DNA from 3 places in the Pseudomonas oryzicola genome. Region 2 is predicted to be linked to each of the others. Evidence: predicted binding sites of a transcription regulator. Region 2 holds the regulator's gene; each other region holds the start of a gene.
What was found. Region 2 encodes sigma-54, which starts transcription at its own class of promoters, with help from an activator protein. Its sites were predicted from a motif close to ANTGGCATNNANNTTGCTNT; they were not measured.
Positions count from the first base shown of each region.

Region 1: the regulator sigma-54 is predicted to act here: its motif matches at 2,817-2,836, upstream of glnA (type I glutamate--ammonia ligase).
Region 3: the regulator sigma-54 is predicted to act here: its motif matches at 2,028-2,047, upstream of HU760_RS17295 (CmpA/NrtA family ABC transporter substrate-binding protein).

Region 1 is NZ_JABWRZ020000001.1:564,535-569,066, forward strand. Features, by position in the region: gene HU760_RS24425 (chorismate mutase) at 230-1,141, opposite strand; gene glnA (type I glutamate--ammonia ligase) at 1,313-2,719, opposite strand; gene thiI (tRNA uracil 4-sulfurtransferase ThiI) at 3,209-4,532, shown strand, end outside.
Region 2 is NZ_JABWRZ020000002.1:335,271-339,802, reverse strand. Features, by position in the region: gene rapZ (RNase adapter RapZ) at 1-616, opposite strand, end outside; gene ptsN (PTS IIA-like nitrogen regulatory protein PtsN) at 619-1,083, opposite strand; gene hpf (ribosome hibernation-promoting factor, HPF/YfiA family) at 1,096-1,404, opposite strand; gene HU760_RS19630 (RNA polymerase factor sigma-54) at 1,484-2,977, opposite strand; gene lptB (LPS export ABC transporter ATP-binding protein) at 3,154-3,879, opposite strand; gene lptA (lipopolysaccharide transport periplasmic protein LptA) at 3,880-4,404, opposite strand; gene lptC (LPS export ABC transporter periplasmic protein LptC) at 4,391-4,532, opposite strand, start outside.
Region 3 is NZ_JABWRZ020000001.1:3,750,395-3,754,926, reverse strand. Features, by position in the region: gene HU760_RS17300 (ANTAR domain-containing response regulator) at 187-762, opposite strand; gene HU760_RS17295 (CmpA/NrtA family ABC transporter substrate-binding protein) at 774-1,988, opposite strand; gene HU760_RS17290 (quinone-dependent dihydroorotate dehydrogenase) at 2,205-3,227, shown strand; gene rmf (ribosome modulation factor) at 3,378-3,593, opposite strand; gene rlmKL (bifunctional 23S rRNA (guanine(2069)-N(7))-methyltransferase RlmK/23S rRNA (guanine(2445)-N(2))-methyltransferase RlmL) at 4,155-4,532, shown strand, end outside.

The sequences.
Region 1 (4,532 bases), on a different contig from region 2:
AGTGGGGCGGGCATGATTGGCCGCGCGGTGAGTCCGCTGGTTCCGGTCTCCCTGCAGAAATGCAAGAAACAAACCAAAGCTCCGAAAAGAAGCGGAATTGGCCGATAAGGGACCTGAAATTGCGCAAATATGCACCAGAAGGTTCTGATTCAGGGTTTCTTGTGACCTTTTTTGGGGTGCATCCAGCGGCCTCTGCCCTCTAGATGCACCAATATGGAGCATAGAAGTTTCAGTGCGGATCGCACAGTTGACCCGTTGCGCGAACCAAGGCTTGTTTCATCAGTGGCGATAAGCCGCGCTCGTTGATCGAGATCGTCAGCCGTTGGTTGCACGCGGAACCGCTATCGCTTGGCAGGCTGGCCAGATGCTGCAGGAGCTTGGCTTGCAAGGCATCCAGCTCCGGGCGTAACTCCTGCTTGAGATCCCGACGAGGTGTATCTGGTGTTCGGCCTCGACTGTGCCAGCGGTTAAGCAAGCTGTATTGCACCATTTTGTGTGCTTCGATCTGGTCGGCGAAGAAAGCCGCTGCCCGTTCGGCTGGCAATTGGTAGCGCCAAGCGTTATTGCGCACGCCATCGAGTATTTGCAGCTCGCGCTTGCCGTCCTGCACGGGCTGACCTCTGTCCCATTTGTGTAGTGCGACGAACTCGGCGCTTGCCAGGCGCTGCTCAATAGCATCGAGCAAGGTATCCAGCGGCTCCTCGGCTGACGGCGGTCGCCCTGGGCACTGGTCTTGCGGCGTGGATAAGGCCAGTTCCTCGTTCGCGACGTGAAATATCATCACCGTGGCGGATTGTCGTGTCGTTCTGCCACGGTGCACCTCGCCTACCAGCTCAGCCAGCGTGTTGCCTGCAGTTAATGTCGTTCGCTTGCCGTCGCGGGTTTCCACCTCCAGTTCGCCCGTTTCCAGATAACCGAGGTTGAGCGCCTGGTGGCAGTGCCAGTCGAGGGTGGTATGGGGTGGAATGCTGACTTTCACCAGTGATAGCACGGGCTGGCCATCCGGATAGTGGGTGTAGGGGGTGCCGTCCCAGCTGCCGGTGGCGCGATAAAGCACTTGCGACTGTACCGCCCCGGGTTGGCTGCTGCAGCCGGCGAGAAGGGCGGATAAGGTCAGAACTGCGGGTAGAAATCTGCGCATAGCATGACGTCCGTTGTGAATGGGCGTCTACCTTGAGAGTGCTTGCTACAGGGAAATGTCAGTAACATCCCTTTGCTTTGTAGGAGCGAGATCGATTAAAGCGAAGAAAATAAAACGGCCTCCCGAGGGAGGCCGTTGTGATCATGTCATCAGCGCGAGGCGCCGATCAGATCAGCAGCTGTAGTACAGCTCGTATTCCAGCGGGTGTACGAAGGTACGGACCTTGATCTCTTCTTCGCTCTTCAGCTCGATGAAGGCATCGATGAAGTCGTCGGAGAACACGCCGCCCTTGGTCAGGAACGCACGGCCCTTGTCCAGCTCTTCCAGGGCCTCCTTCAGGCTGCCGCAAACCTGCGGAATGTCCTTGGCCTCTTCAGGCGGCAGGTCGTACAGGTTCTTGTCGGCCGCATCGCCTGGGTGGATCTTGTTCTGGATACCGTCCAGGCCGGCCATCAGCAGGGCCGCGAAGGCCAGGTACGGGTTGGCCGATGGGTCCGGGAAGCGTGCTTCGATACGGCGGGCTTTCGGGCTGCCAACGTAAGGAATACGGATCGAGGCGGAGCGGTTGCGAGCCGAGTAGGCCAGCATTACCGGGGCTTCGAAGCCTGGGACCAGACGCTTGTAGGAGTTGGTCGACGGGTTGGTGAAGCCGTTCAGGGCCTTGCCGTGCTTGATGATGCCGCCGATGAAGTACAGGGCGGTGTCGGACAGGCCGGCATAGCCTTCACCGGCGAAGGTGTTCTTGCCGTCTTTCCAGATCGACATGTGCACGTGCATGCCCGAGCCGTTGTCGCCGTACAGTGGCTTCGGCATGAAGGTGGCGGTGCGGCCGTAAGCGTCGGCAACGTTGTGCACCACGTACTTCAGGGCCTGTACTTCGTCAGCCTTCTTCACCAGGGTGTTGAACTTGACGCCGATTTCGTTCTGACCGGCAGTCGCCACTTCGTGGTGGTGGACTTCGACGGTCTGGCCCATTTCTTCCAGTGCGTTGCACATGGCAGTACGGATTTCGTGGTCGTGGTCGAACGGCGGGACCGGGAAGTAGCCGCCTTTCACGCCTGGACGGTGGCCCTTGTTGCCGCCTTCGATGTCAGCGCCGGTCATCCACGAGCCTTGCTCGGAGAAGATCTTGAACATCGAACCGGAGATGTCCGACTGGAACTTCACCTCGTCGAAGATGAAGAACTCTGGTTCGGGGCCGGCGAATACGGTGTCACCGATGCCGGTGCTCTTCAGGTACTCTTCGGCACGCTTGGCGATGGCGCGTGGGTCACGGTCGTAGCCCTGCATGCTCGACGGATCGACGATGTCGCAGGTCAGGATCAGGGTCGGTTCTTCGGTGAACGGGTCCAGTACGGCAGTTTCGTCGACCGGCATCAGAATCATGTCGGAGGCTTCGATGCCTTTCCAGCCAGCGATGGAGGAGCCGTCGAACATCTTGCCGACTTCGAAGAAGTCGTCGTCCAGCGCATCACGCGCCGGCATGGTCACGTGGTGCTGAGTGCCTTTGGTGTCCGTGAAACGCAGATCAATCCACTTGACGTCATGATCTTTGATGAGTTGAACCGACTTCGACATGTTGTCCTCCGGATGGTCTAGGGCGCGGTGGGCCGCTGCCCTGGAAAAAGGGTGTTGCCGGGCGCGGATAGTCGGCCAAGCGTACCTGCCTCACAAGGGAGCAAATTGCATGCCAGTGCCCGAAAATGGCGAGCGCGGGATAAAAAGGGGCGTTTGTGGGCACCTGCCGGCATGTCGGGTGGAAAAAATGCACCCTTAAGATGCGAATTTTGGTAGCAGTGCACTAATAGTGTGCACTGGTTGGGTGGTGTGCTTTCTTTGGGGGCTCTTCGCGGGTGGACTCGCTCCCACAGGGGCTGCACAGCCTTCGAAATCTGTGTGGCCCCTGTGGGCGCGGGTTTGCCCGCGAAAGGGCCGGACCAGGCTGCGCAAAACCCGCCCTGTGCATTTATCTGAAAGCTTCTGATCAAAAGTTGGTCAAATCCTGAGCAATTTCCGCTATAATTCGCGCCCCTCATTTTCGGCAGGCCCTGCGCGCGCTGTTAACCAATGAAACTTATCGTCAAAGTCTTCCCAGAAATCACCATCAAGAGCCGGCCGGTGCGCAAGCGCTTCATCCGCCAGCTCGGCAAGAATATCCGCAACGTGCTCAAGGACCTCGACCCTGAGCTCGTGGTCGATGGTGTCTGGGACAATCTCGAAGTGGTCACCCGCGTCGAAGACGAGAAAGCCCAGCGCGAGATGATCGAGCGCCTCACCTGCACACCGGGTATCACCCACTTCCTGCAGGTAGAGGAGTACCCACTGGGGGACTTCGACGACATCGTTGCCAAGTGCAAGCACCACTTCGGCCATTTGCTGGCCGGCAAGTACTTCGCCGTGCGCTGCAAGCGCGGCGGCCACCATGACTTCACCTCGATGGACGTCGACCGCTACGTCGGCAGCCAGCTGCGCCAGCAATGCGGCGCCGCCGGTATCGAGCTGAAGAGCCCGGATGTACTGGTGCGCATCGAAATCCGCGACCAACGCCTGTACGTGATCCATAGCCAGCACAACGGCATCGGCGGCTACCCGCTGGGTGCCCTGGAGCAGACCCTGGTGCTGATGTCCGGTGGCTTCGATTCCACCGTGGCGGCCTACCAGATGATGCGTCGTGGCCTGATGACCCATTTCTGCTTCTTCAACCTCGGTGGCCGTGCCCACGAGTTGGGTGTAATGGAAGTGGCCCACTACCTGTGGAAGAAGTACGGCAGCAGCCAGCGCGTGCTGTTCATCAGCGTGCCGTTCGAAGAAGTGGTCGGCGAGATCCTCAACAAGGTCGACAACAGCTACATGGGCGTAACGCTCAAACGCATGATGCTGCGTGGTGCGGCCCATATGGCAGACCGCCTGCAGATCGATGCGCTGGTGACCGGCGAGGCGATTTCCCAGGTGTCCAGCCAGACCCTGCCGAACCTGTCGATCATCGACTCGGCCACCGACAAACTGGTGCTGCGCCCGCTGCTGGCCAGCCACAAGCAGGACATCATCGACCAGGCCACCGAGATCGGCACCGCCGACTTCGCCAAGCACATGCCAGAATATTGCGGCGTGATCTCGGTGAACCCGACCACGCATGCCAAGCGTCATCGCATGGAGCATGAAGAGAAGCAGTTCGACATGGCCGTGCTGGAGCGCGCCCTGGAGCGGGCCAAGTTCATTTCCATCGATCATGTGATCGATGAGCTGGGCAAGGACATCGAAATCGAGGAAGTGACCGAGGCGCTGCCCGGGCAGATCGTCATCGACATTCGTCACCCCGATGCCCAGGAAGACGAACCTCTGGTGCTGGACGGTATCGAAGTCCAGGCCATGCCGTTCTATGCCATCAACA
Region 2 (4,532 bases):
GGCCGGAATGCTCACGCAACTCGGGCTTCCAGTAGGGATTGGGCAGGCAGCGCACGTCGAACACCAGGTCGGCATCGACTGGCATGCCGCGCTTGAAACCGAACGACTCGACCAGGAATGCAGTGCCAGGCTCGGGCTGGTTGAGCAGGCGCAGCTTGATCGAATCGCGCAGCTGGTACAGGTTCAGGCTGGTGGTGTCGATCTTGAGGTCGGCCAGGTCGGAAATCGGCCCCAGCAGGGCGCTCTCTACGCGAATCGCCTCCGCCAGCGAGCGGTTGGCGTTGGTCAGCGGGTGGCGTCGACGGGTTTCCGAAAAACGCTTGAGCAGCGTGTCTTCGTCTGCGTCGAGGTACAGCACGTCACACTGGATATGCCGGGCGCGGGCTTCCTCGAGCAACTCGGGAAAACGGGACAGGTGGCTGGGCAGGTTGCGTGCGTCGATCGACACGGCGACCTTGGGTTGCAGCAACTCGGTGTTGATCAGCGCGTTTTCCGCCAGTTGCGGCAGCAGCCCGGCGGGCAGGTTGTCAATGCAGTAGAAACCGTTGTCTTCCAGGACATCGAGGGCGGTGCTCTTGCCGGAGCCGGACCGGCCGCTGACGATGATCAGGCGCATGTTCAGTGCTCGTTCTGTACGTCCAGGACAACCTGGAACAGGGCCTCGCTGCTGGTGGCCGCACGCAGGCGATCACGTACCTCCTTGCGATCAAGCATGCTGGCAATCTGTCGCAGCAACTCCAGATGAGCATCGGTAGCGGCTTCAGGCACCAGCAGGACGAACAGCAGGTCCACTGGAGCACCGTCGATGGCGTCATAGTCGATAGGAGCTTCCAGGTGCAGCAGGGCGCTGACCGGAGCGGAACATCCTTGAAGCCGGCAGTGCGGTATGGCGATGCCATTACCGAAACCGGTCGAGCCGAGTTTTTCCCGGGCAACCAGTTTTTCGAAGACGTCCTGCATCTCCAGTTCTGGCACTTGTTCGGCGATGACGGTAGCGACCTTTTCCAGGGCGCGCTTCTTACTGCCGCCCGGCACGTTCACCAGGGAACGGCCGGGGGTCAGGATGGTTTCAAGTCGGATCATGGATGAGGGGTATCAGCGGGCGGCTGCACCTTGCAGCAGGCTTTGCTGTTTTTCCTTGTGTTTTTTCAGTTGGCGGTCGAGCTTGTCAGCCAAGGCGTCGATCGCTGCATACATGTCTTCGTGTTCGGCGTTGGCAACCACTTCGCCGCCGGGAATCTGCAGGGTCGCCTCGACCTTCTGTTGCAGCTTCTCGACCTTCATGATGACCTGCACGTTGGTAATCTTGTCGAAGTGACTTTCCACCCGAGCGAGTTTTTCAAGCACGTAATCGCGCAGTGGCTGGGTGACTTCTACATGCTGTCCACTGATATTGACTTGCATACAGCTTCTCCTTTGTTGCCCGTGCATAAAGAGGCAGGTCTTGCACCTGCCCCACAAACGCTGTGGCGCATCTCAGGGGCTACATCAGTCGCTTGCGTTCACTCGACGGTGCGATGCCGAGGGACTCGCGATACTTGGCGACGGTGCGACGGGCTACCTGGATGCCTTGTGCCTCCAGTAAACCAGCGATCTTGCTGTCACTCAATGGCTTTTTCTGATTTTCCGCCGCAACCAGTTTCTTGATGATCGCACGGATCGCCGTGGACGAGCATTCTCCGCCTTCGGAGGTGCTGACGTGGCTGGAGAAAAAGTATTTCAGTTCGTAGATGCCACGTGGCGTGTGCATGTATTTCTGCGTGGTAACCCGCGAAATGGTCGACTCGTGCATGCCTACCGCCTCGGCGATGTCATGCAGCACCAGGGGTTTCATCGCTTCGTCGCCGTGGTCGAGGAAGCCGCGCTGGTGCTCGACGATCTGCGTGGCCACCTTCATCAGCGTCTCGTTGCGGCTTTGCAGGCTCTTGATGAACCAGCGCGCTTCCTGCAGCTGGTTGCGCATGAAGGTGTTGTCGGCACTGGTGTCGGCCCGGCGCACGAACCCGGCGTACTGCGGGTTGACGCGCAGCCGCGGGATGGCTTCCTGGTTCAGCTCCACCAGCCAGCGGTCATTGTCCTTGCGCACGATGACGTCGGGCACCACGTACTCAGGCTCGCTGGACTCGATCTGCGAACCGGGGCGCGGGTTGAGGCTCTGTACCAGCTCGATGACCTGGCGCAGCTCGTCTTCCTTGATTTTCATGCGCCGCATCAGCTGGCTGTAGTCGCGGCTGCCGAGCAGGTCGATGAAATCGGTGACCAGGCGCTTGGCTTCGGTCATCCACGGGGTGTTGGCTGGCAGCTGGCGCAGTTGCAGCAGCAGGCATTCGCCCAGGTTGCGGGCACCGACACCAGCCGGCTCGAACTGCTGGATGCGGTGCAGCACCGCTTCGACCTCGTCCAGTTCGATATCCAGCTCGGGGTCGAAACCGGCACAGATCTCCTCGAGGGTGTCTTCCAGGTAGCCCTGGCCATTGATGCTGTCGATCAGGGTGACCGCAATCAGTCGGTCGGTGTCCGACATCGGTGCCAGGTTCAATTGCCACAGCAGGTGGCTTTGCAGGCTTTCGCCGGCCGATGTCCGCGTGGTGAAGTCCCATTCGTCATCGTCGCTGCTTGGCAGGCTGCTGGCGCTGGTCTGGTAGATGTCTTCCCAGGCGGTGTCCACCGGCAGCTCGTTGGGAATGCGCTCGCTCCACTCACCGTCTTCAAGGTTGTCGGCACTGGTGGTGCTTTCCTGGAAGCTGTTGTCCTGAACTTCGGCGGCCGGTTTGTTCTCGGCGTTGTCCGCCATCGGGTCGCTGTTGTCGAAGTCGTCGCCGTCTTCCTGACGTTCGAGCATCGGGTTCGACTCCAGCGCTTCCTGGATTTCCTGTTGGAGGTCCAGGGTGGAGAGCTGGAGCAGGCGGATGGCCTGTTGCAACTGCGGCGTCATCGTCAGTTGCTGGCCCATTTTTAGGACGAGCGATGGTTTCATGGCTGGGGCTAAATACCTTGTTCGCCGGCGCGCATGCGCCATCCACTACACGAGGGCGCCGGGGCGCCAGATCAAGCAAGTTTTATGCCTTAAATTGTAGCGTTTGCCTAGAGCACTGTAACAACTTTACCCTCGATTGCAGGGCGAATTGCCGGCACTCCAGGCGCGCACTGGGTTCAGAGCCGGAACTCGTGGCCCAGGTAAACCTCTTTGACCAGGTCGTTGGCCAGGATGGTCTCGGCGTCGCCTTCGGCGATGAGGCGGCCATCATTGACGATATAGGCGGTTTCGCAGATATCCAGGGTCTCGCGGACGTTGTGGTCGGTGATCAGTACGCCGATGCCCTTGGCCTTGAGATGGTGGATGATCTGCTTGATGTCGCCGACGGAGATCGGGTCGACACCGGCAAACGGTTCGTCCAGCAGGATGAACTTGGGCGCGGTCGCCAGTGCGCGGGCGATTTCGACGCGACGGCGCTCGCCACCGGACAGGCTCATGCCGAGGTTGTCGCGAATGTGGCTGATGTGGAACTCCTGCAGCAGGCTTTCCAGTTCCTTGCGACGGCCTTCGCGGTCGAGGTCCTTGCGGGTCTCGAGAATGGCCATGATGTTATCGGCCACCGACAGCTTGCGGAAGATCGAGGCTTCCTGCGGCAGGTAGCCGATACCGGCGCGGGCGCGGCCATGCATGGGCTGGTGGCTGACATCGAGGTTGTCGATCAGCACGCGCCCCTGATCGGCCTGAACCAGGCCGACGATCATGTAGAAGCAGGTGGTCTTGCCGGCGCCGTTGGGGCCGAGCAGGCCGACGATCTGGCCGCTGTCGATCGACAGGCTGACGTCACGTACGACCTGCCGCCCCTTGTAGCTCTTGGCCAGGTGCTGGGCTTTGAGGGTTGCCATTTACTCGGCCTTCTTCTTGGGCTGGATCACCATGTCGATACGCTGACGCGGCGAAGTCACGTTGCCACCACGACCGGCGGTCGCCACCTGGGTCTGGGTGTTGTAGACGATCTTTTCGCCTTCGGTGGTGTTGCCTTCGTTCTCGACCTTGGCGCGATCGGTAAGGATCACCATGTCCTTCTGCGACTGGTACTGGATGGTGACTGCCCAGCCTTTCATCTTGTCCGCCTTGGCGGCGCTTTGTTGCTGCTCGAAGTAGGCCAGGTTGCCCACCGAAGTCACCACGTCGATGTCGCCGGAGGCGGAGCGGGTGATGGTCACGGTGTTGCCTTTGATCATCATCGAACCCTGGGTGATGATCACGTCGCCGGTATAGGTGGCCACGCCCTGCTTGTCGTCCAGGTGGGCATTGTCGGCCTGGATGCGGATAGGCTGGTCACGGTCATTCGGCAGGGCGAGGGCGCTCGCGCTTCCCAGTGCTGCGCTCAGGCTGAGCAAAAGGGGGAGGGTTTTAACGAGCCTCATACTGTCCTCTTACGTTAGAGAGCAAGTCCATCTTGCCTTCTTTCAAATACGCTTTCATTCCTTTGCCCGTAGTCGTGCCACCGGCGCCGTCGATTCTAACGGCTTGCTCGGTCTGCGCATATTGCTTC
Region 3 (4,532 bases), on a different contig from region 2:
ACGCAGCGGAACGAAAAAGACGCCGCTTCCCGCCCCACGGGTGTGGAGGGGAGAGCGACGTCTTTGTCGGGATCAAGTGGGCAACCGCCGTTGGTTACCGGTGCAATTCGTTTAGCAAGAGATGGGCCAACTGCTGGTGGGGCGACGCTCGATCGCACAGGCACCAAAAACCTCAAACCAACCCCATCACCCGAGCATCTCGTGCATGGCAATGATCTGCTCGGCCACCTGGATCAGCTTCTGCTGGCGGCTCATGGCTTGCCGGCGCATCAGGGTGTAGGCCTGTTCCTCGTTGCAGTCCTTCATCTTCATCAGCAAGCCCTTGGCCTGCTCGACCCGCTTGCGTTCTGCCAGTTGCTGGTCGCGCGCCAGCAGTTGCGCCTTCAGCGCCTGGTCACTTTCGAAGCGGGCCATGGCCACATCCAGGATCGGCTGCAGCCGCGCAGCATGGATGCCTTCGACGATGTAGGCGCTGACGCCCGCCTGGATCGCCTGGCGCATCACCGCGGGATCGTGTTCGTCGGTAAACAGTACGATGGGCCGCGGCTGGTCGCGGCTGACCAGCACCACCTGCTCCATCACATCACGGTCGGGTGAATCGGTATCGATCAGCACCACGTCCGGGCGCACTGTTTCGACGCAGGCAGGCAGGTCGATGGTCAGGCCTGGGGCTTCGGTGACCTCGAAACCGGCCTCGCTCAGTGCCGCCTTGAGACGGCCGAGTTTGTTCTGGGTATCGTCGATCAGCAGGATACGCAACATGGTCGTCCCCCTTACGCGCCGACACGGGTATCGGGCAGCTCGCCCAGGGCATGCAGGCTGAAACTGCGGGCGTAGGCGTAGGGGTCGCTGCCATCCCAGCGGGTGCCGTCGATCAGCAGGCTGCTGCGCATTGCCTGTTCGGGGCAGGCCACGCCCAGGCTTTGCGCGGCTTCACGGTACAGCGCCAGTTGCTGGACCTGGGTGGCCACGCCGAGGTAGTCGGGGTCTTCGCGCAGCAGGCCCCAGCGGCGAAACTGGGTCATGAACCACATGCCATCTGACAGGTAAGGCAGGTTGGCCCTGCCATGATCGTGCAGACGCAAGGCGTGCGGGTCTTGCCAGTGGTTGCCCAGGCCGTCCTGGTAATGGCCGAGCAGGCGCGGTTCGATGCGCTCCAGCGGGGTGTCCAGGTAGGCGCTGCCACTGAGCAGCTGTGCGGTGCTGCGGCGGTTCTCCGGGCTTTGCTCGATGAAGCGGCTGGCGGCGAGGATCGCCTTGATCAGTGCGCGGGCGCTGTTGGGGTATTGTTCGGCGAAGGCGCGGGCACAGGCCAGGACCTTTTCCGGGTGGTCCGGCCAGATCGACTGGCTGGTGGCCAGGGTGAAGCCCTGGCCCCTGGCCACGGCATCGGCAGCCCAGGGTTCGCCTACGCAGAAGCCGTCGATGCGCCCGGCCTGGATGTGCGCGGCCATCTGCGCTGGCGGCACCACCACGCTGTCGACGTCGCGCAACGGGTGGATGCCCTGGCTGGCCAGCCAGTAATACAACCACATGGCATGGGTGCCGGTGGGGAAGGTCTGGGCGAAGGTCAGGCGTGCGCCATGCTGGTGCACCAGGCGTGCCAGTGCTTCGGGGTTGGTCACGCCCTTGCGCTGCAGGGCTGGGGACAAGTTGATTGCCTGGGCATTCTGGTTCAGCCCCATGAGCACGGCCATGGCGCTGGCCGGTACGCCGCCGATGCCCAGGTGCACGGCGTAGGCCAGGCCATACAGGCAATGCGCCGCATCCAGTTCGCCGCTGACCAGTTTGTCGCGCAGCCCGGCCCAGGAACCCTGGCGCTTGAGGTTCAGGGTAAGGCCATGTTGCTGGGCGAAGCCCTGGGTGGCGGCGACCACCACCGAGGCGCAGTCGGTCAGGGCCATGTAACCGATATTCAGGCTGGGCTTTTCCGGCGCGTCGCTGCCGTTGACCCAGGCCAGGGGCGTTGCTCGGGGTACAGTGTTCACAAGGTTCCTCGCCCGTACTGATAAGGCTGTAGGTTTACTGGTGCAACGCATGTGCCACCTGGCAGGGCCCTGCGCCAGCAATTGTCTTGTGCTGCCTGTTCCGGCCTCATCGCCGGCAAGCCGGCGATGGGCTGCACAGCGGCCCCATGATTTGCTGTCATGCCAGCCCCACGCTGGCTATAATCGCCCGCTCATTCACCCCGAGCCTTGCCGCCCATGTATACCCTGGCCCGCCAGCTGCTGTTCAAGCTTTCTCCGGAAACCTCCCACGACCTTTCCCTGGACCTGATCGGTGCCGGTGGCCGGCTCGGCCTCAACGGCATGCTGTGCAAGCAGCCGGCGGCATTGCCGGTTACGGTCATGGGCTTGAACTTCGCCAACCCGGTAGGGCTGGCGGCCGGCCTGGACAAGAACGGCGCGGCCATCGACGGTTTCGCCCAGCTGGGCTTCGGCTTTGTCGAGATCGGTACGGTCACCCCACGTCCGCAACCGGGCAACCCCAAGCCACGCCTGTTCCGCCTGCCGGAGGCCACGGCGATCATCAACCGCATGGGCTTCAACAACCTGGGCGTCGATCACCTGCTCGGTCGAGTGCGCGCGGCACGTTACAAAGGCGTGCTGGGCATCAACATCGGCAAGAACTTCGACACCCCGGTCGAGCGCGCCGTCGATGACTACCTGATCTGCCTGGACAAGGTCTACACCGACGCCAGCTACATCACCGTCAATGTCAGTTCACCGAACACTCCGGGCCTGCGCAGCCTGCAGTTCGGCGATTCGCTCAAGCAACTGCTCGATGCCCTGGCCGAGCGCCGCGAGCAACTGGCAGGCGCGCACGGCAAGCGCGTGCCGCTGGCGATCAAGATTGCCCCGGACATGAGCGACGAAGAAACCGCACTGGTGGCCGCCGCGCTGATGGAGTCGGGCATGGATGCGGTGATCGCCACCAACACCACGCTGGGCCGTGAAGGTGTCGAAGGGCTGCCGTACGGTGGCGAGGCCGGCGGCCTGTCGGGCGCGCCGGTGCTGGAGAAGAGCACCCACATCGTCAAGGTGCTGGCGGGCGAGCTGGGCGGCAAATTGCCGATCATTGCGGCCGGGGGCATTACCGAAGGCCGCCATGCTGCAGAAAAGATCGCTGCCGGTGCGAGCCTGGTGCAGATCTACTCGGGCTTCATCTACAAGGGGCCGGCGCTGATTCGCGAGGCGGTGGACGCGATCGCTGCGATGCCGCGTTGACCTGACGGGCCCATTTGCCGGGGAACCTGCGAAAAAGCCAGCGTGGATGCCGAATCGAAGCCATAAAAAAGGGCCCCATCAAGGGGCCCCTGGGCCTTCGCCCGCCGCCCGGATAGGGCGTGCATGGTAAATCGAATTCAGTGTCCTCGTTCAGCCAACGGCGTGATTTTCGTTGAGTCTATGGATGCCAGCGGTGCCAGTCATTCCGTCCCAGTTATCACCGCGACCTTCACGCCAGCCGTTGATCCAGGCTTGGCGAACAGAAGGAAGATTGAAGGGGCAAAGTTCGCGGGATTTGCCGGTGACCCCGTATTGGTAGCCACGTGAATATGCTCTTTCCAACGGATCACGCTTAAGTCTTCTCATAGGGTGTTGCCCTCACTTGTTGACTGTAATGTCCCGTCGGCCTCTCCGAGGCCGGGCAGAGTCTTTCTGCCGGTGTGCGCTCGCTGCCGGCGTGGCGAGCTGAAAGTGCCGCCTCGTTGCGAAGCGGCCTGAGACCAGTTCTATCGAATGCAGGTCACGGTGTGAATGATCGATTTGTCATAAGGACGTAACCTTTCCAAGGGTGAGGGGATAAGTAAATAAATGCGACTCAACCTTGTTTACCGTTGAGCCCGCTATGATCAGGGTTTGCTGAACATTGACGCCATTTCGCCAGCGCGGCTTGCGGATGACGGAAATAATTTGAAATGCGACGAAGGGTCACATTGGCCCCGCTGTCGCCAGAATTTTACGTACTGCCTGATGATCTAAGCTGTCCTTGCCACTGGGCCAGGCGCAGATTGGTCAGGCGGCCCGGCCGTTCACCGCACGCTCGCGTGCCGGGGAAGGCCACCCGCATGCCTGCTGGAAAGGGGTGCGGGCAAACATCGCGGGGCGATGCGTCGCTCCGTCAGTCAAATAGCCCAAGGCGCTGGATTACTCATGTCGGACCGTTTCGAACTCTACCTCACCTGCCCCAAAGGCCTGGAAGGCCTGCTTGCCGAAGAAGCCCGGGGCCTCGGCCTGGATGACGTGCGCGAGCACACCTCGGCCATCCGCGGCGCCGCCGACATGGAAACCGCCTACCGCCTGTGCCTGTGGTCACGTCTGGCCAACCGGGTACTGCTGGTGCTCAAGCGCTTCTCCATGAAGAACGCCGACGACCTTTATCACGGCGTGCATGCTGTCGACTGGGCCGACCACCTGGCTGCCGACGGCACCCTGGCGGTGGAATTCAGTGGCCACGGTTCCGGCATCGACAACACCCACTTCGGTGCGCTGAAGGTCAAGGATGCGATCGTCGACAAGCTGCGCAACCGC